DNA from 3 places in the Paenibacillus sp. B01 genome. Region 3 is predicted to be linked to each of the others. Evidence: riboswitches for the same ligand, from Rfam matches in the RefSeq annotation. Region 3 holds a riboswitch; each other region holds the start of a gene.

Region 1 (6,811 bases), 3.0 Mb from region 3:
AGGCTCAGCGTCGCGCCGGCATGGCCGGCGAGCCGCTCCCGCGCTTCCCACGCATCGGCCAGGATGCGGCCCGGCGAAGGCATGAGCCATGCCTCGACGCCCCACAGCCGCACTGCCGCCTCCCAGAGCAGCAGCAGCGCCGCGAGCACGGCGAGCGGCGGCCACGCCGCCTTCAGCCGCGCGCGCGTTCGGCCGCCGGCCCGCGCACGCGCCGACTTAGCGCCATTGGCCGCCGCTCCAGCCCGCTCCGACGCCGCGCCATCGGCTGCCGCTCCGGCCCGCTCCGACGCCGCGCCATCGGCTGCCGCTCCAGCCCGCTCCGACGCTGCGCCATCGGGTGCCGCGTCGCGCCGGACGGCTTCGCGTCCGTCCGCATCGTCCCGATTCGGCCCGCGATGGCCGCTACCGGCCATCCGGATACTTTTCGAGCAGGCGGTCCATCGAGGCTCCGCTGCCCGGATTGTAGTAGATTTTCACCTGGGAGATGACGGACGGGCAGCCGAGCTCGGCCAGCGCCTCGCTCATGCGGGCGACGACCGCGAGCAGCTGCTGCAGGTCGCCCTCCATCGTCGTCTCCAGCGGAGCGACGCGATAAGGCACGCCGGCCTCCTTGATGATGTCAATCGCCCGGTCGACGTACGGCAGGACGCTTTCTCCTCCCGGCGTCGTCGGCAAAATCTGGATGCTTACCAGCGCGTTGGCCATGTCGATGCTCTCCTCTCGTTCGAAACAGGGATCAATTTCCGTCTGCGGGCAGGAACTCGTTCGTGAACGCCTTCGCCAGGTCCGGCTTGGCGTCCATCAGGCCGTGCTCGACCATCCAGTCGGCGTACCCGTTCCACACCTCGGCCTTCTGCTCGCCCCAGCGGGCGGCGTCATCCTGGTATTTCGGGCTCAGCCACTTCTGGCTGGCGCGCACGAGTTCCGGGTTCAGATCGGGCACGGCCGCGATCAGCGTTTCCGCCGCGCCTTCCGGATCGCGGATCGCGTCCTCGTAGCCGGCTGCCGCGCCGGCGACGAACGCGCGCACGAGCTCCGGCCGTTCGGCGATCAGCTTCTCGCTCGTCTGCAGCAGCGGCGTATAGTAGTCGAGCTTGTCGCTATAGTCGGTCAGATAGACCATGTTCAGCTGCTCGCCGCGCAGCTCCGCCTCGACGCCCGTCCATCCGTAGAAGATCCAGGCGAAGTCGATGTCGCGCTTGACGGCGGTGAAGAAGTCGGCGTTGCCCATGTTGACGATCTTGACCTGGCCGACATCCGCCTGCTGCTCCTGCATGAGCGAGGCGAGCACCTCCTGCTCGACCGGCGCTCCCCAGCCGCCGTACGTCTTGCCCTCGAAGTCCTTGGGCTCCTTGATGCCCTTGTCCGCCGGCGAGGCGAAGCCCGACGTATTGTGCTGGATGACCGCCGCGACCGAGACGAGCGGCAGCTCCTGCGTGCGCGCGAGCGTCAGGTTTTCCTGATAGCCGATGCCGAACTCCGCCTCGCCCTTGGCGACGAGCGTATCGGCGGCCGTCCCTTCGGGCGGCTGAACGATCTCGACGTCGAGCCCTTGCTCCTTGAAGTACCCCTTGTCGCGCGCCACATAAAGGCCGGTATGGTTCGTATTCGGCGTCCAGTCGAGCACGACCTTCACCTTTTGCAGCGGCGCGTCCGTCGCCGCCGCTCCGCCGTTCTCCTGCTCGGCGCTGCCGCCGCAGGCGGCCAGCGCGAGCGCCAGCGCCGCCGTCAGCATGCCGCTTGTCCATCTTGTCTTGCTCCCCATGTCTCTCCCCTGCTTTCTTCTCTCTCATGCCCGCATCGCCTTCGTCGCCGTCCGCCGTCCGATCCGCGCAGCCGATCCCGCCCGAACAAAAAAAGACGTCTCCCCAAGGAAGACGTCGTGATGTTATCGCAGATCGAGACTTGCCGTACGGAAGCTCCCGAAGGGCTGCTCCGCGGCGAGTCGGCTGCATACGGTTCCTACGCTGGCATTATCCAGATCAGGTGTACGGGTCGGGATGCTTCTCCCCTCTCAGCCGGCGTGCGCCAGCTCCCCAGCTATGCGGTTGTCAATAGTGCCATTATAGCAGAGCTCGGGCCGATTGCAACCGGATTGAAAAAGGACGCGGCCGGACGCCGCTTTTGTCAGAGCCACTCCAGCTCGACGCGGACGCCCGCAGGGCGGCCTTCGTGGCGCAGCAGCAGCGTGGACGAGGCGGCATGGAACTCCGCCTCTACCGCATCGCCGCCGGATGCGTCAGCGCCCGGCCCGGCCAGCGGGATATCCGCCGCGCAGGCGCGGATGCGGCTCGGCATGGAACAAGCGCGCAGCCTCGTGCTCACCGTCATCTCGGACGGCGACTCCGACACGTAGCGGAACCGTCCGCCTTCCCGAGCCGCGTCCCGGACGCGGGAGGAGCTGACAAGCACGGAGGCGCGCCGCGCCGCCTCCGCCGCTCCCGGGCCGGCGTGCGCAGAGCCTGCCTGTGCCGCTCCCGCTCCCGGGCCGCCGTGCGCGGACCCCGCCTCCGCCTCTCCCGCTCCCGGGCCGCCGTGCGCGGACCCCGCCTCCTCCGCTCCCGCTCCCGGGCCGCCGTGCGCGGAGCCCGCCTCCGCCGCCTCCTCCTCGCCCCAGCCGCCGGCCGCTTCGCCCAGATCGTACAGCAGGGCGTCCTCGCCCGGCGCGAGCTCGACCCGATTCCGCACCGTCAGCTCCGCGTCGAACAGATCGACAAACGCTCCCTCGAGCACGGCCGAGCCGCCTGCCGCTTCGCTCTCGTCCAGCGCATGCGCGATCACATAAGGACCGCGCCGGATGCGCAGCAAGCCGCTCTCGCGGTAGTCGTCCGCCTCGCCGCGCAGCTCCAGCGCGCGCCGGATCGCGCCGAGCACGCGCTCCGCGCCTGCCGCGGAGCGCGACAGCTCGGCCGGATGGCAGCGCAGATGCAGCAGCGCGCCTTCCCCGACGGCATGCTCGCCCGGCTCCGGTTCCCGGCCCAGCCCCATCGCCTCGAACAGATGCTGCTCGGGACGCTCGTAGACGCGGCTTCCCGCCCCGCGATTCCACCATTCGCGCACGCCGTGGAACGGGTCCGAGCCGTCGCCGGCATAGATCAGCACGCCGCCCTCCCGCACCCACTGGGCGAGCGCCTGATGGATGCCGGGATGCTCCGGCTTCATGAACTCGTAGCTGAGCAGCAGCACGCGGTAGCCCTCGAGATAGCCGGGGAACGTCAGGATGTTGTCGAGCTGGACCGGGCGCAGCGGGATGCCCTTCTTGACCGGCGGCAGCGCCAGCCCGTAAAAGGCCGAGAAGTCCAGCAGCTCCAGCTGCCGCGTCGTCAGTCCGTCCGCCGCCTTCGTGCCGTCGTAGTTGAACTCGCCTTCGTCCTCTCCCTCCCCGAGCACGTCGCCCCGCTGGTACATGGACGAGTTGGCCAGGCAGAGGCCGATGCCGGACGGTCCGGCCCCGGCGCCGGACGGATCGGGAGCCTCCTCGTGGCGATGCATGTCTCGCAGCAGGTTCATGACGGTCAGCAGCTGCGTCTTGTAGGCTTCGGGGATCGGCTCCTTGCCGCTGCCGTCCTCGGTCGGATAGTCCAGCTCGAACACCCGCCACGGCCACGGGCACACCTCGTACTGCTTCACGTCCGGATGCAGCAGGGAGGCGATGACCGTCGCCCGGTAGTTGCGGCGGTAGTCGCTCCAGCTGTAGCGCGGATTGTCCTCGATCGGATCGTGCAGGAACCACATCTCGCGGCCGGTGCCGCGCGTCAGCTCCTGCATGATGCCATATTCCAAATAGGCCGTCTCGAACGTGCGCTCGCGGCGCACGCCTCGATAGACGTTGGCCGTGCGCGCCGTGCCGGTCCAGATCTGGGCGATATAGCCGTCGCATGACGGCATCGAGACGAGCAGCGCCTCCGGGCTGACGATCCGCCACTGGGCGTAGTTGATCAGGCTGTGCGTCGGCACGTAAAAGCGGATCGCCCGATCATAGGCGACGAGCGCGTATTCCTTCATCTCGCCGCAGATGCGCTCGAGCGTGCGCGCGTACATCGCCGCCTTCAGCTTCGAGGCCCGGTACTGAGCGTCCGGCGAGCGATGCGGCTCCTGCCAGTCCTCGCCGTAATAGCTCCGCCACTCCCGCTTGAACGCCTCCTCGTAGCCCGACTGCGCCCAGAACTCCGGCTCCTCCAGATGGATCGCCTCGACGCCGCAGTCGATCGCCCGGCGGATCTGCTCCGCCAAATACCGGGCGAACGAGATCGTCGGCGCCATGTACGGCACGTCCTTGCCGTGCAGCATCGGGTCTCCGGAGCGCAGCGTCTGCGCCTCGTCCCAGTGCTCCCGCCCGTCGAACCTGCCGTACAGGTAATCCTGGTATTCGCCCCACGAGACGCCGGTCATGAGATGGATCGTGTAGCCGGCCTTCCTCCAGCCCTCGATCCGCTCGGGTAGATCGTCCGAAATGCCGTACACCATGACGAAATCGGTCCGCAGATCGTACTTGGGCCCGTACGGACGGGATTCCTGGAATCCCGTCCGCTCCTGCCGGCCCGCTTCCTCCCGCTTCATGTCGCGGCCTCCTTTCGGGCAAGCGCCCGGATCAGTTCGGCATCTGCAGCTGCACGACTTCCTTGCCCTTCAGGTTCTCGTTCACGTACTGGATCGCCTCCGGATAGCCGGTCTTCTTGATCTGCTCGCGCAGCGCGCCGATGATGTCCAGCGCCGCTTCGTCGGACTTGGCGAATACCGCTTCCTTCCAGACGTCGCCGATTTTGTCCATCGACGGCTTGAGCTCCTCCCACTGCGGCGACTTGGCCATGACGTCGGCGGCGTTGTAGGCCGAGATGACGGAGATGCCGTTCGGACGGAGGATTTTGCGCGCGCTTTCCATCTTGGCGATCCGCTCCTGGTCCGCCCAGATGTCGCCGCCGAGCGTGTTCGTCCGGTCCTGGCCGGTCATGTCCTCGAAGCCGGTCGCGAAGCCCTCGTTTTTCTTGGCCTTGCCCGTCGTGTCGGCCGCGAACTTGTCGAAGAACTCCGCCTTGGCGACCGGCTTGCCGTCCACCATGTCGTAATGCGTGCCCTCGATGCCGTAGCGGACGAGCTTGAAGCCTTCCTCCGAGGCGAGGAACTCCAGCAGCTTGAGCGCCGCGTCGACATTTTTGCATGCCTTGGTGATGACGGTGACGTTGTTGCCCTGGATGCCGAGATCGACGGGACGATCCGGCTCGGCGCCGGCCCGCTCCAGCGGCCCGATCGGCACGTAATCGCTGCCTGGATGCGCTTTCACATAATCCTTGGAGGCGTCGATGATCGCCGGCAGATGCGCCGCCAGCACGGCGATGCGGCCCTGCTTGATCTTTTCCTGGGCGATCGGATCGGTCTGCGTGAACGCCTCCGGATCGAGCAGTCCCTCGGCCAGCAGCTTGCGGTAATACAGCGTGTAGTCCTCATACGGCTTGGTGAAGAACACATGCTCGAGCGTGCCGCCGCCCTGGTCCATATACTCCGTGCCGTAGAACATCGTGTTGCCGATGCCGACGGCCCAGCCGTTGGAGAAGCCGCCGAGCGGGAACACCGGCATGCCGTTCTCCTTCAGGTCCGCGTCCTTGATCTTCTTGAGGAAGGCGTACAGATCGTCCTTCGTCCGGACCGACTGCGGATCGACGCCGACCTGATCGGCGATGTCCTTGCGGACGTAAAAGCCGTACAGCCAATCCATGGCGTCCTTGTCCGTCAGCGGCTGGTTTTGGAACAGCATGTAGCTCTGGTCGCCGAAGGCTCCGATCGCCTTCTCGTACAGCGCCGGCGGCACGTTTTCCTTGGCGATCGCCCGGGACAGGTTCGGATACGCGTCCAGCTTGCCCGACAGGTCGACGAGCTGGTCCTCGCGCGCCGCCTTGACGATGCCGTCCAGCTCCCCGCCCCAGGCCGGTCCGGTGTAGATGTCGGGCAGGTCCTGCGTCGCGAAGATCTGGTTCACCTTTTCGACCTCGCTGCCCTTCGTGTAGTCCATCTTCACCTTGACGCCGGTCTTCGCCTGAATCGCCTTGGCGATCGGCGTCAAGTCCGCCTCCACGTCGCCCGCGCCGGAGCCGTTCCAGTTGTGCAGAATCTTCAGCGACACCTCGCCGCCGTCGCCGCTGTTCCCTCCGCCGCCCCCGTCGCTGCATCCGATGAGCGAGCCGCCCATCGCCATCGCCGCCAGCAGCGCCGCGGCGGCCTTGATCCGCTTGTTCCTCATGAGAACCCCTCCCGATCGTCGTAAGTGGTATATGACAAAGTCCGGCGGCTGCGGCGGACCCGCCGCCCGCAGCCGCTTGCGGACGTTCATCCTAGCCTTTGACCGAACCCATCATGACGCCCTTGACGAAGTACTTCTGCAGAAAAGGATAGATGCACAGGATCGGAAACACGGTGACGACGAGCAGCGCCATCCGCAGCGACTCCGGCGTCGATCCGGCCGCGCCGGTGTTGATCGTCTGCCCGCCCTGCTGGGCGGCCCGCTGCATCGAGGACGAGAGCGCCTCGGCCTCGGTGAGCATCTGCTGCAGCAGCGTCTGCACGGGAATGAGGCTCTTGTCGGAGACGTAATAGGCTCCGGTGAACCAGTCGTTCCAGTGGGCGACGCCGATGAACAGCGAGATCGTCGCCAGCACCGGCCCCGACAGCGGCAGGACGATCTTGAGGAAGATCTGGAAGTCGCCGTAGCCGTCGATGCGCGCCGACTCCTCCAGCTCCTCCGGGATGCCCTGCAGGAACGTGCGGATGATGACGATGTGAAAGAAGCTGAACAGCATCGGAACGACGTACACCCAGA
Region 2 (6,811 bases), 1.5 Mb from region 3:
TGATGACATACAGGCCGAAATCCAGCTTTTTCATCTTCCGACTCCCTTCCTGAACCTGCGGCAGCGCGCGTCCTGCGCCTTTGCGGCCTCTCTCCGCCACGCTCACATCCAGGTCCGTTTTTACTTCTCGTTCGCTCGTTGCCTTCAGCTGACGGGCAGATAGCGCTCGCATACTCTCAATGCCTCGTCGGGATCTCCTGCTCCTTGCACGAGCACCCTGCCATCCGGAAAAACAACAAGCCGCGCCCCCTCGTCCGGCAGCTCGGCCCGCAGCAGGTACGGATTGCGCATGACCGCGCAGCCCGCCGCCTCGAGCTGACGGCGATAAACGTCCAGCGGCTGCGGCTCGCTCAGCTCCACCTGCACCGTGTCCCGCCCGCACAGGACGGCCGACAGCGCAGCCGTCTTCCGTGGCTTGAACGCAGCGTCGACCGGTGCCGCAGCTTGCGGCTCGCTCCGTGCAGATGACGCCTCCATAGCCGGCCCTCGCGCTTCTCTCGCTGCTTCTGCCTTCCTCGAGCCGCTCCGCGAAAGCTCTCCCGCGCCGCTGCCGCCTCTCTGCGCCTGACCTGCTTCGCCGCATGCCGGACAGGTCCGGGTCGGCCCCGGCAGCTTCAGCTCGCGCAGCGACAGCGGCCAGACGCTCGCCGTCGCGAGCGTGCGCCGCATGTCGCTGCGGCTACCGCTCAGCCACTTGAGCGCCTCCGCCGCCTGCAGCGCCGCGACCAGCTCCACCGCCGGCGACAGCATGCCGACCGTATCGCATGTCTCGCCGCTCTCCTGCTCCTCCTCGCCGCCGATCAGGCAGCGCAGGCAGCAGGTCGCGCCGGGCACGAGCGGCGCGCTCATGCCGGAGGCTCCGGCGACTCCGCCGTAGAGCAGCGGCACGCCATGCGCGAAGCACCAGTCGCTCAGCCGCAGCCGCACCTCGGCGTTGTCCGTGCCGTCGAGCACGAGATCGCAGCCGGCAGCCGCCTTCTCCAGCACGCCCGGCGCCGTCAAGTCGGCGACGACCGCCTCCGCCGCAAGACCGCTGTCGACGCGACGCAGCTTTTCCACCGCCGCGACCGCCTTGGGCAGGCACTGCCGCGCATCCTCCTCGTCGAACAGCATCTGCCGCTGCAGATTGCTCCACTCGACATAGTCGCGGTCGGCGAGCACGATCGAGCCGACGCCCGCCCGCGCCATATGCTGTGCCAGCGCGCAGCCGAGCGAGCCGACGCCGGCGATCAGCACGCGGGAGCGGAATAGCGCCAGCTGGCCTTTTTCGCCGATCGGCGCGAACCGCATCTGCCGCGAGAAGCGCTCGCGCCGCTCCGCGCTCAGCCCTGCGACCGCTCCTTCCTCCGTCCGACCGACCTTTTCCATCCCGCCAGCCATCCCTGCTCTCGCTCCTGGCTCCATCCGTCCGGTCCCGCCTGCGACCAACTCTCCCTCCGTCCGACCGACCTCGCCTAAGACCGTTCCTTCCTCCGTCTGACCGGTCCCGCCTGCGACCGCCTCTCCCTCCGTCCGCCTCTCCTCACGCATAAATCTTGCCGCCGCCCGCCTTGAAGGCGTCCGCCTGCTCCTTCATGCCCGCCTCGATCGCCTCCGCTGTCTCCAGCCCCTCGCGCTCCGCATAGTCGCGGATGTCCTGCGTGATGCGCATGCTGCAGAACTTCGGTCCGCACATCGAGCAGAAATGCGCCGTCTTCGCGCCCTCGGCGGGCAGCGTCTCGTCGTGATAGCTCATCGCCCGCTCGGGATCGAGCGACAGATGGAACTGGTCGCGCCAGCGGAACTCGAAGCGCGCCTTGGACAGCGCGTCGTCGCGCAGCCTCGCGCGCGGATGGCCCTTGGCCAGATCGGCCGCGTGGGCAGCAATCTTGTAGGTGATGACGCCCTCCTTCACATCCTCCTTGTTCGGCAGGCCCAGATGCTCCTTCGGCGTCACGTAGCACAGCATCGCCGTCCCGAACCAGCCGATCATCGCCGCCCCGATCGCGCTCGTGATATGGTCGTATCCCGGCGCGATGTCCGTCGTCAGCGGACCAAGGGTGTAAAAAGGCGCCTCGTCGCACACCGCGAGCTGGCGGTCCATGTTCTCCTTGATGAGATGCATCGGAACATGGCCGGGGCCCTCGATCATCACCTGCACGTCATGCTTCCAGGCGATCTTCGTCAGCTCGCCGAGCGTGTCCAGCTCCGCGAACTGCGCTTCGTCGTTGGCGTCGGCGATCGAGCCGGGACGAAGGCCGTCGCCGAGCGAGAAGCTGACGTCGTACGCCTTCATGATCTCGCAGATCTCCTCGAAATGCGTATACAGGAAGTTCTCCCGATGATGCGCGAGGCACCACGCCGCCAGGATCGAGCCCCCGCGGCTGACGATGCCCGTCACGCGCTTCGCCGTCAGCGGCACGTAGCGCAGCAGCACGCCCGCATGGATCGTGAAGTAGTCGACGCCCTGCTCGGCCTGCTCGATCAGCGTGTCGCGGAACACCTCCCAGCTGAGGTCCTCCGCCTTGCCGTTCACCTTCTCCAGCGCTTGATAGATCGGCACCGTGCCGACCGGGACGGGCGAGTTGCGCACGATCCATTCGCGGGTCGTATGGATGTTCTTGCCGGTGGACAGGTCCATGATCGTGTCCGCGCCCCAGCGCGTCGCCCACGTCATCTTCTCGACCTCCTCCTCGATCGAGGAGGCGACGGCGGAGTTGCCGATGTTGGCGTTGATCTTCACATGAAAATGCCGCCCGATGATCATCGGCTCGATCTCCGGGTGGTTGATGTTGGCGGGAATGATCGCGCGGCCGGCGGCCACCTCGCTGCGCACGAACTCCGGCTCCATGCCCTCCCGGAGGGCGATGAACTCCATCTCCGGCGTCACGATGCCGCGCCGCGCGTAATGCAGCTGCGTCACGTTGCGGCCGGGCTTCGCCCGCAGCGGCTTGCGGCCGGTCGGCGGGAACCGCTCCGCGCCTTTTGCCGCCGCCTTCTCCGCATCTGTAAAGCCGTTGTCCTCCGGACGCACCTCGCGGCCGTCGTAGGCTTCCGTGTCGGCTCGCTCCGCGATCCAGCGCTCTCGCAAGGCGGGCAAGCCGCGCCGGATGTCCGCGACATAGCTTTCGTCCGTATACGGACCGCTGGAGTCGTACACGCGCACCGGCTCGTTGTGCACCTGCTGTCCGCGCATGTCGCTGTCCGTCAGCGCGATCTCGCGCACCGGCACGCGCACGCCCGGCGTCTTTCCGTCGATGTAGGCCTTGCGGCTCCCCGGCAGCGGCTTCGTCAGGATGGGCATATGAAAAAAACCTCCTCGCGGTTGTGGAATATCCGCTAGGAGGCTAGAGAGCAAAGAAAGCCGTGCTCGCGCATCGTTCCGTGGCGGCTCGTGGCGAGCCGGGACAGAGGGGGCTTGGCTCGGTCTGCGACCGCCTCCAGGTTGGGGCGGGCTTCGGGAGAAGGGTTCAAGGGCAGTCCGGATGGGAGTGCTTCCCCCGCCTTCGACGCAAGGCAGCCGGCGTAGCATGCCGACCGTGCCGCCCTTGTCTCTTTTGCCTTTCCCCTTCTTATCCGAACGTCGTCGCCTCCTTCCCATCCGCTTGGCGAGGCGCAAAAAAGCCGCCTCCCGGACAGGAAGCGGCGAATGGACGCAGACCGATACAAACGTTGCGCGATTCGACCACTTTCCTACGCTGGCATGACCCAGATCAGGTTCAAAGGGACCAAAGCTTCGCTTTATCTCAGCCCTCGCGGGCGCCCCTAGTGGATATCTTGGTTTTGACTATACGCTGTCTTTTCAGGTGTCGTCAAGTTCGAACTTTTCATTCTACAAATAATAAAAAAAACCACAAGGAGTGTTCTCGCATGTGGTTTTAAACTTAAGTTTCTAATCTATTGGTATTTCAAACTAGCTCAAATCTAATCCGTTCATCAGCTTGGCCTTAAGGAGCCATTGGTACAGGGCTACGGCGGCGAATTCACGGTCAGCCGGGGCGTTGGGCTGATAATAGGTCTTGCCCGAAAGCAAGTAACCGTTCAAGACGCCCGCGTCCGTAAGCTTCTGGATGCTTTCTCTGGCATAAGCGGCCGCATGTGCCAGGTCTGTGTAAGCGACCGTTTGATCGGTCGTCAACTCGATGCCGGCAAGCTTCAATGCCCGCTCCAGGATAACAGCCAGATCCTGACGGGAGACTTTGTCATTTGGCGCGAATTTCCCCTTGCCGATGCCTTGGATCAACCCCGCTTCGCTGGCCGCCGCCACGTCGGCAGCAAACCAGTCGCCTTTTTTTACATCGGTGAAAGAAGCGAGCGCCGTTGACTTCAGACCGAGTGCCCGGACGAGCAGGGCGGTGAATTCGGCGCGGCTCAGGCTGGCATCGGGCGAATAAGTCGTCGCTGATGTACCGTTGATGATCCACTTGCCGGCCAAAGCCTCGATCACGCGAGCGGCGGCAGAGTCGTCAAGATCAGTAAAGTTCACGGTACGAGTCGCCAAGGCGTACACCGAGAAGCCAGGGCGGCTGACGGTCACCTTCGTCGTGCCGTCCGCTTGCTTGCTCAAGATGGAAGCTACGGGAGAGACGGCACCGTCTTCTTCATACAGCACTCCTGCCTCGTCAAGCTCGAAGCTGCCGGGTACAGTGAAGGTTCGGGTGATGAATAGATGGTTCGGGATGTCCACGGGCTTGCGACCGGCTGCAGTTGTCCAGTCGGCCTCAAATGAGACGGGTTGGCCGATTAGTTTGCCATTTCCTAAAGCAGTGACGAAAGCGCTGGAATCAGCAGCCGGCTTGATTTCCAATTCGAGACTGGAATTGGAGGGAGCGAGGCTCATCAGAGACAGCGGCAGAACAACGGACGATCCGCCAGCGCTGAAGACAACCGTGCTCTTCTTCGGCAAGGCTGAGAGCAGTTCGACTTGCCGGCCTGTCAATACAAGCTTGGCCTGCTCCTTGTTGGTCGAGATAACCAAGGATTCAATGGAATTTCCAGCGGAAGCAATGGCTGCCGTCAGATCGGCGTCCGTGACGGTGACCATCATCATGCCGTCCTGAACGGTTTCGGTGCTTCTGATTGCATGTTCTGTATTCGAAATGACCGGAGACGGTTGCACGCTTGGAGCCGGCGAGGCCGTCGGAATGCCCGGATCGGACGGAGCCGGTGACGGCGTCGGTGTTGATGACGGTGTCGATGACGGTGTCGGTGTCGGCGATGGCGTCGGCGTCGGAATATGAGGATTGTTGGCTTCCTCATCTGAGATCACAGTAACCGTGGGGTCGATTCTGGATTTGTCGAAGGTTGCCCCTTCGGCATACCGGATCGTTCCTTTACCCGTGACTTTTCCATTTACGACCAGGTCGCCGGACAAGAATAACACTTCATCTTCTGGAATGATCAGGCTGCCGTCTACGATCAGCTTGCCATAGATCGAGGTGGAAACCTGAGCGTGGTTCGGATTAAGCTCAGCTCTCGTCGAGCGATCGGTCGTGATGGTCGCCACTGCTTCTGCCGGTACGATGGAGCTGTCCAGAGTCGGAATGGTCGTGCTTCCGTCCCATTTCAGAGCCGGGAGCCGCTCCAGTGTATTGAACTTGACAAGGTCTTCCCGTTGCGAGTTCAGGACAACGGAGAGCTGCGCATCGTTGGAGAAGGTTCTCCATCCGAACGCATCGACCGAGCCGCCGAGTCTGGCTTCCTTGACTTGATTGAAAGCCCTAGAGCCTAAATAGCGAACGGAATTCGGGATGGCGACGGAGGTCAAGCCGCTGTTGGAGAAAGCCTCATCCCCAATGTAGACCAATGAATCGGGCAGGTCGACCGAAGTCAATGCTTTTGCTCCCGAGAAGCCGCCGCGGTTGATCGCCGTAATCGAGTTCCCCATGACGATTTTCTTCAGGTTGTTCATAGCGGCGAACTGATACTCATTCACGAAGGTCGGACCGGCAGGAACCGTAATTTCCGTTTCTTTGATGCCGGCAAAGCCGCTGTCGTCAGCCCATTCGATGGATTGGGGAATTTCCAGATCGACGCCCCCATTATAGCCGGGCTCTTGCTGGCCGGAATAACCGAGCGCCTGGAAGCCCACTTCTTTCAGCTTTTTCGGATAGTTGAAGCTCTTCAGGTACAGATTCTGATCAAAGGCGCGCTCCCCGATGATTTCAATCGTATCCGGAAGCACGATCTTGGTCAAAGTCGGAACGCCCTTGGTCAGAAATGCCGCGATAGAGGTTACGGTATACGTCAAATTGTTTCCGCTGTCGGTTGCTTGCTCTGGAATGAACAGCTCCGATACCGTCTTGTTGTCAAGCGCTTGGACCTCGGCCGTCGTGTCGCTGGTCGGGCGGTAGAGGATGCCATCCGCCAGGAACAGCCCCGGAACATAATCAGCGAATTCGGAACCGCCGACGGTAATGGAAGCCGAGTAATTGCTACGGCGTATTTGCCGTGCCACCGTTTTATTGGCGGCGATCACATTCGTCTTCGCGCCGATGAAGGCATCCCGGTCAATCCGCAAGGCGTTGGCTCCAACCAGAATCGATTTGGAGGTCAGTCCCCTGAAGGCTTTCTCCCCCATTACCTGCACGGAATCGGGAATGATGACATCCGCCAGTTTCGCATTGAGATCCGAATAAGCAAAAGCTTCAATTCGGGTAACCGTAGACGGAATGGTCACGGAGGTCAGCTTGGATAATTGGAAGGCGCTAGGTCCGATAGCTTCAAGCCCTTGCGGCAGCTCAATGCTCGTAATTCCGGAGCCGTAGAAAGCTGCCCTCGGAATTCGTTTCAAGTCGCCGGGCAACCGGATTTCGCTCAACTTGGACGTGTT
Region 3 (6,811 bases):
GGAGACGGCTGGGCGGCCATCGGCAAGGCCGCTCCGGACGAAGCCGCCTCGGCGCGGAAGAGGGCGGTGCTGGCCGCATATGCCGGCCTGACGCCGGAGGAGAGCCGGCTGCTGCCGGCCAGCCCGAAGGATTCCGCCGTCTTGGCAATGACGGCAGGCCCGGAGCTGGCGCAGCGGATCGGCGCGGAGCATGAAGGCCGGACCGTGCATGCGGTCCGCTTCCGCGTCATAGGGCCGGGCGATGCGGGCACGCTGACCGTGTACTTGTCGCAGGACGGCAAGACCGTACTGGGCAAAGAGCGGGCCCGCTAGCGGATTTTTTCCGGCTGCAGCTCCGGCTGGCGCATCCGGGCGGCCGGCAGCCCGACTTTTTCCGGCTGCAGCTCCGGCTGGCGCATCCGCGCAGCCTGCAGCACGACTTTTTCCGGCTGCAGCTCCGGCTGGCGCGTCCGCGCGGCCTGCAGCACGACTTTTTCCGGCTGCAGCCTCTACTCGCGTTGCTCCAGCCTTCTTCCCTGCTTGCCCGCGCGATCCAACCTCGAAAACGAAAGGAGCCTTCATCCACGGTGTGGATGAAGGCTCCTTGTCGACGCGCTGACGATTCTAAAGGGGGCTGAACCTGCCCTTCGCGAGCCGCCGGCCTTGGGCATCGGCGGCCCTGGCAGGCTTGACGCTCGCCTGCGCCTCGCCGGCGCTTACGCGCGGGCCACGCCGCCTACGCTCGCCGCGCCGCCTACGCTCGCTCCGCGCCTCGCCCGCCCCTGCGTCCGCACGCTGCCGTGCCCCGCCTTACGCCCGCGCCGGAGCCGGGACATCCTGCGGATGCGGCTCCGTCACCAGCGCGACGGCATCGGCGTTGCTCTGCACCTGCTGCGGATTTTTGCAGCCGGGAATGACCGACGTCACCGCCGGATGGCGCAGGCACCAGGCGAGCGCCCATGCCGCCATGTCGACGCCCGCCGGCACTTCATCCGCGGCGATGCGCTCCACTTCCTCGAGGCGGCGGCGCACCTGCTCCGCATCCTGGCGGTGGCGCACGTCGGTCGCGCCGAACTCCGTGCCCGGCTTGTACTTGCCGCTCAGGAAGCCGCTCGCCAGCGGCACCCGCGCCAGCACGCCCAGATCCTGCGCCTCGCAGGCCGGGAAGACGCGCTCCTCCGGCTTGCGGTCGAGCCGGTTGTAGACGACCTGGATCGCCTGCGAGCCGACCCGCGTCGAGGCCTCGGTCTGGTGGAGGTTGTCGTTGCTGCCGATGGAGGTGCCCAGATGGCGGATCTTGCCGGCCTGCACCTGCTTGTCCAGCGCCGTCCACAGGTCGTCGTTGTCGAACGCCGCGTCCGGACCCGAGTGGAACTGGTACAGGTCCACGTAATCGGTGCGCAGCGCTTTGAGCGAGGCGTCCAGCTGCCGCACGACATCCTCCGCGTCGTACACGTCGGTCCGCTTGAACCGCTCGTGGAAATGATGGCCGAACTTCGTGGCGACGATCCAGTCCTCGCGCCTGCGGCGGCTGAGGTACCCTCCGATGAGCTGCTCCGACAGATGGTCTCCGTAGCATTCCGCCGTGTCGATGAGGTTGATGCCGAGCTCCGCGCCCTTGTCGAGAATCGCGTCCGCCTCGTCCTGCGAGAAGTCCATGCCCCACTCCCCGCCGAATTGCCAGGTGCCGATGCCGACGACCGACACGTTCAGCTCCGTTTTGCCCAAGCGACGATATTTCATTGGCCAATCCCTCCTTTTCTTCCAGCTTACCCGCCTTTGAAAACGGATGCAACCGCCGACGCCCTCAACTCCGTCCGCAATGCCCGTCCTGCCGCCCGCCGGCACTCCCTATTGCCGAACCGGATTTTCCAAGGTATAGTAAGAGCACTTTCATAGCATGCATGGGGGCTCGATGAAGTCGGGCTGAGACTGCGGCCGCATGCCGCTGACCATTGATCTGATCTGGGTAATGCCAGCGTAGAGAGAATGCATCGCGCCAACTTGGGAAAGGCCCTGTCCGCTTAGGGACTTCCGTCCGCCGCTCCGTCCGGGCGGGCGGAGCCTTTCCTGTCCGGCCTGCCGCGCGCAGGCCGGCCGAGTCCTGCGTTCCGCCGCCATAGGGGGACGCGAGGCGCGCCTGTCCGATTCCATCTGCCCGCCGGCTGTCCGGCGGGCTTTTTTTCGCATTCGCCGACAGCAGCCGCTCCGGGATCATGCCGCTGTGAGAGACCGATTCCCCATCCGAAAGGAAGCTGATCCCATGTCCACCGCACCAGCCTCCGGCCGCGCGACGCGCGCCGGCAATCGCCTCACCCTCGCCGACATCCTCGTCACGATCGTCGTCTCGGTCGTCTTCGGCCTCGTCTACAAGATCTGGGGGCCGATGTACGACGTCCTCAAGCCGCTCGGCCTGCACGCCGAGCAGCTCAGCTACGGCATGTGGTTCATGGCCGGCACGTTCGCGTTCCTGCTCATCCGCAAGCCCGGCGTCGCCATCCTCGCGGAAGTCGCCGCCGCCGCGATCGAGGCGTTCCTCGGCGGATCGTGGGGCATCTCGACGCTCTGGTACGGCCTGTTCCAGGGCCTCGGCGCCGAGCTGTTCTTCGCGCTGTTCCTGTACCGCAAGGCCGGTCCGATCGTCGCCGTGCTCGCCTCCGTCGGCGCCGCCGTCGCCTCGATCTTCATCGACCGCTACTACGGCTACATCGACCAGCTCGCGTTCTGGAACTACGCGCTGTTCGTCTCCATGCGGCTGCTCGGCAGCGTCGTCATCGCCGGGCTGTTCGCCTGGGCGCTCGCCCGCGCGCTGGAGCGCACCGGCGTGACGAGCCTGCTGCGTCCGGCTTCGGCCAAGGACTACGACGCGCTGGATGGCTGAGCGGATGAGCGGCCTCAACCGGGGCGCGGCAGCGCCGGGTAACGAGGCGGAGTCGGGGAACGCGGAGGAGTCGGGAAAAGCGGCCAGTCAGGACGCGGAGCGCGCGGCTGCCGGCTCGCTGCGGACGGAAGCCGCCGGAGCGCCTGCCCGGAGCGGCGCTGCGGCCGTGCCGGTCGCGGCCGAGGCGATCGGCCTGCGGCTCAAGTACCCCGGCGAAGAAGCGCCGCTGCTGTTCCGCGACCTCGACGTGACGATCCGGCGCGGAGAGAAGGTGCTGCTGCTCGGACCGAGCGGCTGCGGCAAGTCGACGCTGCTGCAGGTGCTCGGCGGCCTCGTGCCGTCAGCGATCCCGATTCCGCTGAAGGCGGAGCGGCTCGTCGTGCCGGAGCGGCCCGGCTACGTGTTCCAGGATCCCGAAGCGCAGTTCTGCATGCCTTATGCGGACGAAGAGATCGCTTTTGCGCTGGAGAACCAAGCCGTCCCCCGCGAACAGATGCCGGAGCGGATCGCGGCCTGCCTCGAGCAGGCCGGGCTAGAGCTGCCCGACCCGCACACGGCCGTCTCGGAGCTGTCCCAAGGCATGAAGCAGCGGCTCGCCGTCGCCTCGATGCTGGCCGTCGATCCTGACGCGCTGCTGCTCGACGAGCCGACCGCGCTGCTCGACCCGGAAGGCACAGCTCAGGTATGGGACGCGCTGCGCCGCATCTGGGACGGCCGGACCGTGCTCATCGTCGAGCACAAGATCGACCTCATCGCCGGGGATATGGACCGCATCCTGCTGTTCTCGCCGGACGGACGGCTGGAGGCGGACGGCCCGCCGGAGGAGATCTTTCGCGACTGCCGCGCGCAGCTGCGTCGCTACGGCGTCTGGTACCCGGGCTTCTGGGACGATGAGGCAGCGGCAAAGGCAGGCCGCTTCGGCTCCACGGACGGCGGAGCGCATGCGGGAGCGGCGGCTCCGCTCGATGCGGCCGACGAGACTCATGTCTTGCCGCATGCGCCCGTTCCGGCCGGCGGCGGGACGCTTCTCGCAGCGGCAGCGGCAGCGCCAGGCGCGGACGCTTCTGCCGCGGCTGCACCCGCTGCAGGCACGCCGCCGCTTCCCGCCCCGCTGCTGGAGCTGGACGGCTTCGCCGGGATGCGGGGCCGCGAGGTCAAGGTGCGCGCCGACCGGCTGTCCGTCTGCGCCGGCGACTGGATCGCCGTCACCGGAGCCAACGGCGCCGGCAAAAGCACGCTGCTGCTCGCCATCATGCGGCTCGTCCGCAGCGAAGGGCGGATGCGCCTTTTGGGCGCGCCGGAGGCCCGGCTGCGCAAGCCCCGGCAGGCGGCGGAGCTGGCGGCGTACTGCTTTCAGAACCCCGAGTTCCAGCTCGTCACGGACAGCGTCGCCGAGGAGCTGGCGTTCTCGATGCCGGAGCGGCTGTCACCGCCCGAGCGGGACGGCCGGGTCCGGACGCTGCTGGAGCGGTTCGCGCTCGCCGGGCTGGAGCGGCGCCATCCGTACCAGCTGTCGATGGGGCAGAAGCGCCGGCTGAGCGTCGCCTCCGCGATGGCTTGCGGCCAGCGGCTGCTGCTGCTCGACGAGCCGACGTTCGGCCTCGACGCCGCCGGCACCGTTTCGATGATGGAGCAGCTCGAGGAGCTGCGCCGCAGCGGCTGCGCCATCCTCATGGTGACGCATGACGACGAGCTTGTCCGCCGCTTCGCCACCCGCCGCTGGCAGGTGGAGCAGGGCGTCGTGCGGGAGCTTCCCGCTCCGGCGCGGCCTGCTCCCTCCTCGCCGCCCGATGACGGAGCGAGTCGTCGACCGGGCCGCGGAGCGGCCCCCGCATCGGATCACAAACCGGATTACGAACCGGATTACGGAGCGGATCCCGCTGCAGAAGCCTCGCCGACAGGCTCTCCCGAGGCGGCCTTGGCCCGTTCCGTCTTGCCGAAAGGAGCGCCGACCCGATGAACCTTTCCTTTCCGTACCGCGAAACGTGGCTGCACCGTGTCAATCCGACGCATAAGCTGGCGGTGTCGGCGCTGCTGTTCCTGCTCGTGCTGCTGACGCATGACCCGAACGTCATGCTGCTGCTCGCCGTCGCCGCGCTGCTGCCGCTGGCGCTGTTCTCCGGGCATCCGCCGCTGCGGCTGCTGCTGTACGCCTCGCCGTTCCTGCTGCTGTTCGTCAGCTCCGCGTCCGGCATGATGATGTTCGGCAGCGGCGAGACCGTCTGGTTCCAGTACGGCCTGATCCGCATCACCGAGGAAAGCTTCTACCGCGGCCTGCATCTCGGCTTCCGCTCGCTGCAGGTGGCGGCCGTCGGCCTCGCGTTCGCGCTGACGACGCGGCCGGTCGCGCTGTTCTACTCGCTCATGCAGCAGCTGCAGCTGCCGGCGCGCTACGCCTACAGCTTCCTCGCGGCGTTCAACATGCTGCCGCTACTCGCGGAGGAGTTCGTCACGCTGCGTCAGGCGCTGCAGATCCGCGGCGGCCGCAGGCCGCGCGGCCTGCGCGGCTTGTACGAGCGGCTGCGCATGTACGCGATTCCGCTGCTGGCGCAGTGCATCCGGCGCGCCCATCGGACGGCAGCGGCGATGGGGGCCAAGCGCTTCGCCAGCGGCGCGGGCGCGCGCACCTTCTATTACCGCTATCGCCTGTCCGCCGCCGACGCCGGCTATGCGCTCTATGTGCTCGCCTCGACGCTGCTCGCCTGGCAGCTTGGCCAGCATTGGCCGCTGCTGCCGGTCAAGAGCGTTGTCTGACAGGGACGCTCGAGCGGAGTTTTTCCGCGCAACTCCGGCGTCAGGGCGTCTGCTCGAGCAGAGTTGCTCGGTTTTTCCGCGCAATTCCGGCCTCAGGGCGCCTGCTTGAGCAGAGTTGCTCGGTTTTTCCGCGCAACTCCGGCGTCAGGGCGACCGCCCGAGCAGAGTTGCTCGGTTTTTCCGCGCAACTCCCGTCAACATCGTTCCCTCCGCCTACCTCACTTCACCCGCCCGCTGACTCGATTTTAGAATCGCCTTCCTTCACGGTAAGCGGCACTACGAAACTCTGCACCCGCCCAACGCAAAAAAAGGCTGCCCGCTCATCTCGAGGATGAGCAGGCAGCCTTTTTGGCGCTTGCCGAATCGGAAGCTTACAGCTTCACGACGTTTTCGGCTTGCGGTCCGCGGCTTCCGTCAACAACGTTGAACTCGACCGCTTGGCCTTCGTCCAGCGTCTTGAAGCCTTCGCCCGTGATGGCGGAGTAGTGTACGAATACGTCGCTACCGCCTTCAACTTCGATAAAGCCGTAGCCTTTCTCAGCGTTGAACCATTTTACTGTACCTCTTTGCATGTGTTACACCTCCTGCCGTACTGAGATCTAACCTTTGTATCTGAGATGCAACATATTCAGGGTTATTAAGCAATAACGCAACCAATATGAAGATTCAGCCGAGTGGTTATTACGGTTATGGTAGCATATCCATGAAAGCAATTGCAACCGGACTTCCAGCAAAAAGGGAAAATTTTCTGACTTCGGCCGCCCTGTTCCTTCCTCTACGTCCAAGCCCAGAAAAAGCCGTCCCGGTCCCAGGCGATCCGCCCGCGATGGAGCTTGCGGAACGCCTTCTTGACCTCCTTCTCCAGCGAGACGTTGCCCGCCTCGTTGACGAACACGTACGCCTCGCCGTAGACGCCGCGCACATGCTCGATCGCTTCCTCCTGGCGCAGCATCCCCCTGTCGCGGATCGTCTCGACCATCCACTGCGCGATCTCGGCTTCCTTGCTCAGGCTTTTCTCAGCGGAGCCTTCCGTTCCTTCGCCCTGTCCCTCTGCAGTCGTGCCTTCCTCGACCTCAGCCGCAGCGCCGCCGCTGCCGGCGGCTTGCTCGTCCACAATCTCGCCTGCTTCAACCTTCTTGCTCTCGCTCATGCCGCATCCTCCCGCAGCGCGCTTGTCCGCTCCGCCTTTGCCGGGCA

Evidence for each region. A riboswitch is a leader RNA that binds a small molecule or an ion and turns the genes downstream of it on or off. The one in region 3 is predicted to bind thiamine pyrophosphate.
Region 1: it holds a riboswitch for thiamine pyrophosphate, as region 3 does, so the genes downstream of both, GE073_RS14780 (ABC transporter substrate-binding protein) here and GE073_RS01845 (ECF transporter S component) in region 3, are expected to answer to the same signal.
Region 2: it holds a riboswitch for thiamine pyrophosphate, as region 3 does, so the genes downstream of both, thiC (phosphomethylpyrimidine synthase ThiC) here and GE073_RS01845 (ECF transporter S component) in region 3, are expected to answer to the same signal.

What each region holds. Positions count from the first base shown of each region.
Region 1 is NZ_CP045802.1:3,419,091-3,425,901, forward strand. Features, by position in the region: gene GE073_RS14770 (ABC transporter permease) at 1-413, opposite strand, end outside; gene GE073_RS14775 (thiamine-binding protein) at 403-705, opposite strand; gene GE073_RS14780 (ABC transporter substrate-binding protein) at 737-1,765, opposite strand; TPP riboswitch at 1,942-2,049, opposite strand; gene GE073_RS14785 (hypothetical protein) at 2,128-4,560, opposite strand; gene GE073_RS14790 (extracellular solute-binding protein) at 4,592-6,235, opposite strand; gene GE073_RS14795 (carbohydrate ABC transporter permease) at 6,327-6,811, opposite strand, start outside.
Region 2 is NZ_CP045802.1:1,894,891-1,901,701, reverse strand. Features, by position in the region: gene thiE (thiamine phosphate synthase) at 1-34, opposite strand, end outside; gene GE073_RS25380 (ThiF family adenylyltransferase) at 145-1,368, opposite strand; gene thiC (phosphomethylpyrimidine synthase ThiC) at 1,523-3,283, opposite strand; TPP riboswitch at 3,653-3,756, opposite strand; gene GE073_RS08125 (leucine-rich repeat protein) at 3,893-6,811, opposite strand, start outside.
Region 3 is NZ_CP045802.1:401,395-408,205, reverse strand. Features, by position in the region: gene GE073_RS01860 (hypothetical protein) at 1-312, shown strand, start outside; gene GE073_RS01855 (hypothetical protein) at 309-467, opposite strand; gene GE073_RS01850 (aldo/keto reductase) at 790-1,722, opposite strand; TPP riboswitch at 1,874-1,983, shown strand; gene GE073_RS01845 (ECF transporter S component) at 2,243-2,860, shown strand; gene GE073_RS01840 (ABC transporter ATP-binding protein) at 2,865-4,820, shown strand; gene GE073_RS01835 (energy-coupling factor transporter transmembrane component T family protein) at 4,817-5,614, shown strand; gene GE073_RS01830 (cold-shock protein) at 5,986-6,186, opposite strand; gene GE073_RS01825 (DUF6953 family protein) at 6,390-6,623, opposite strand.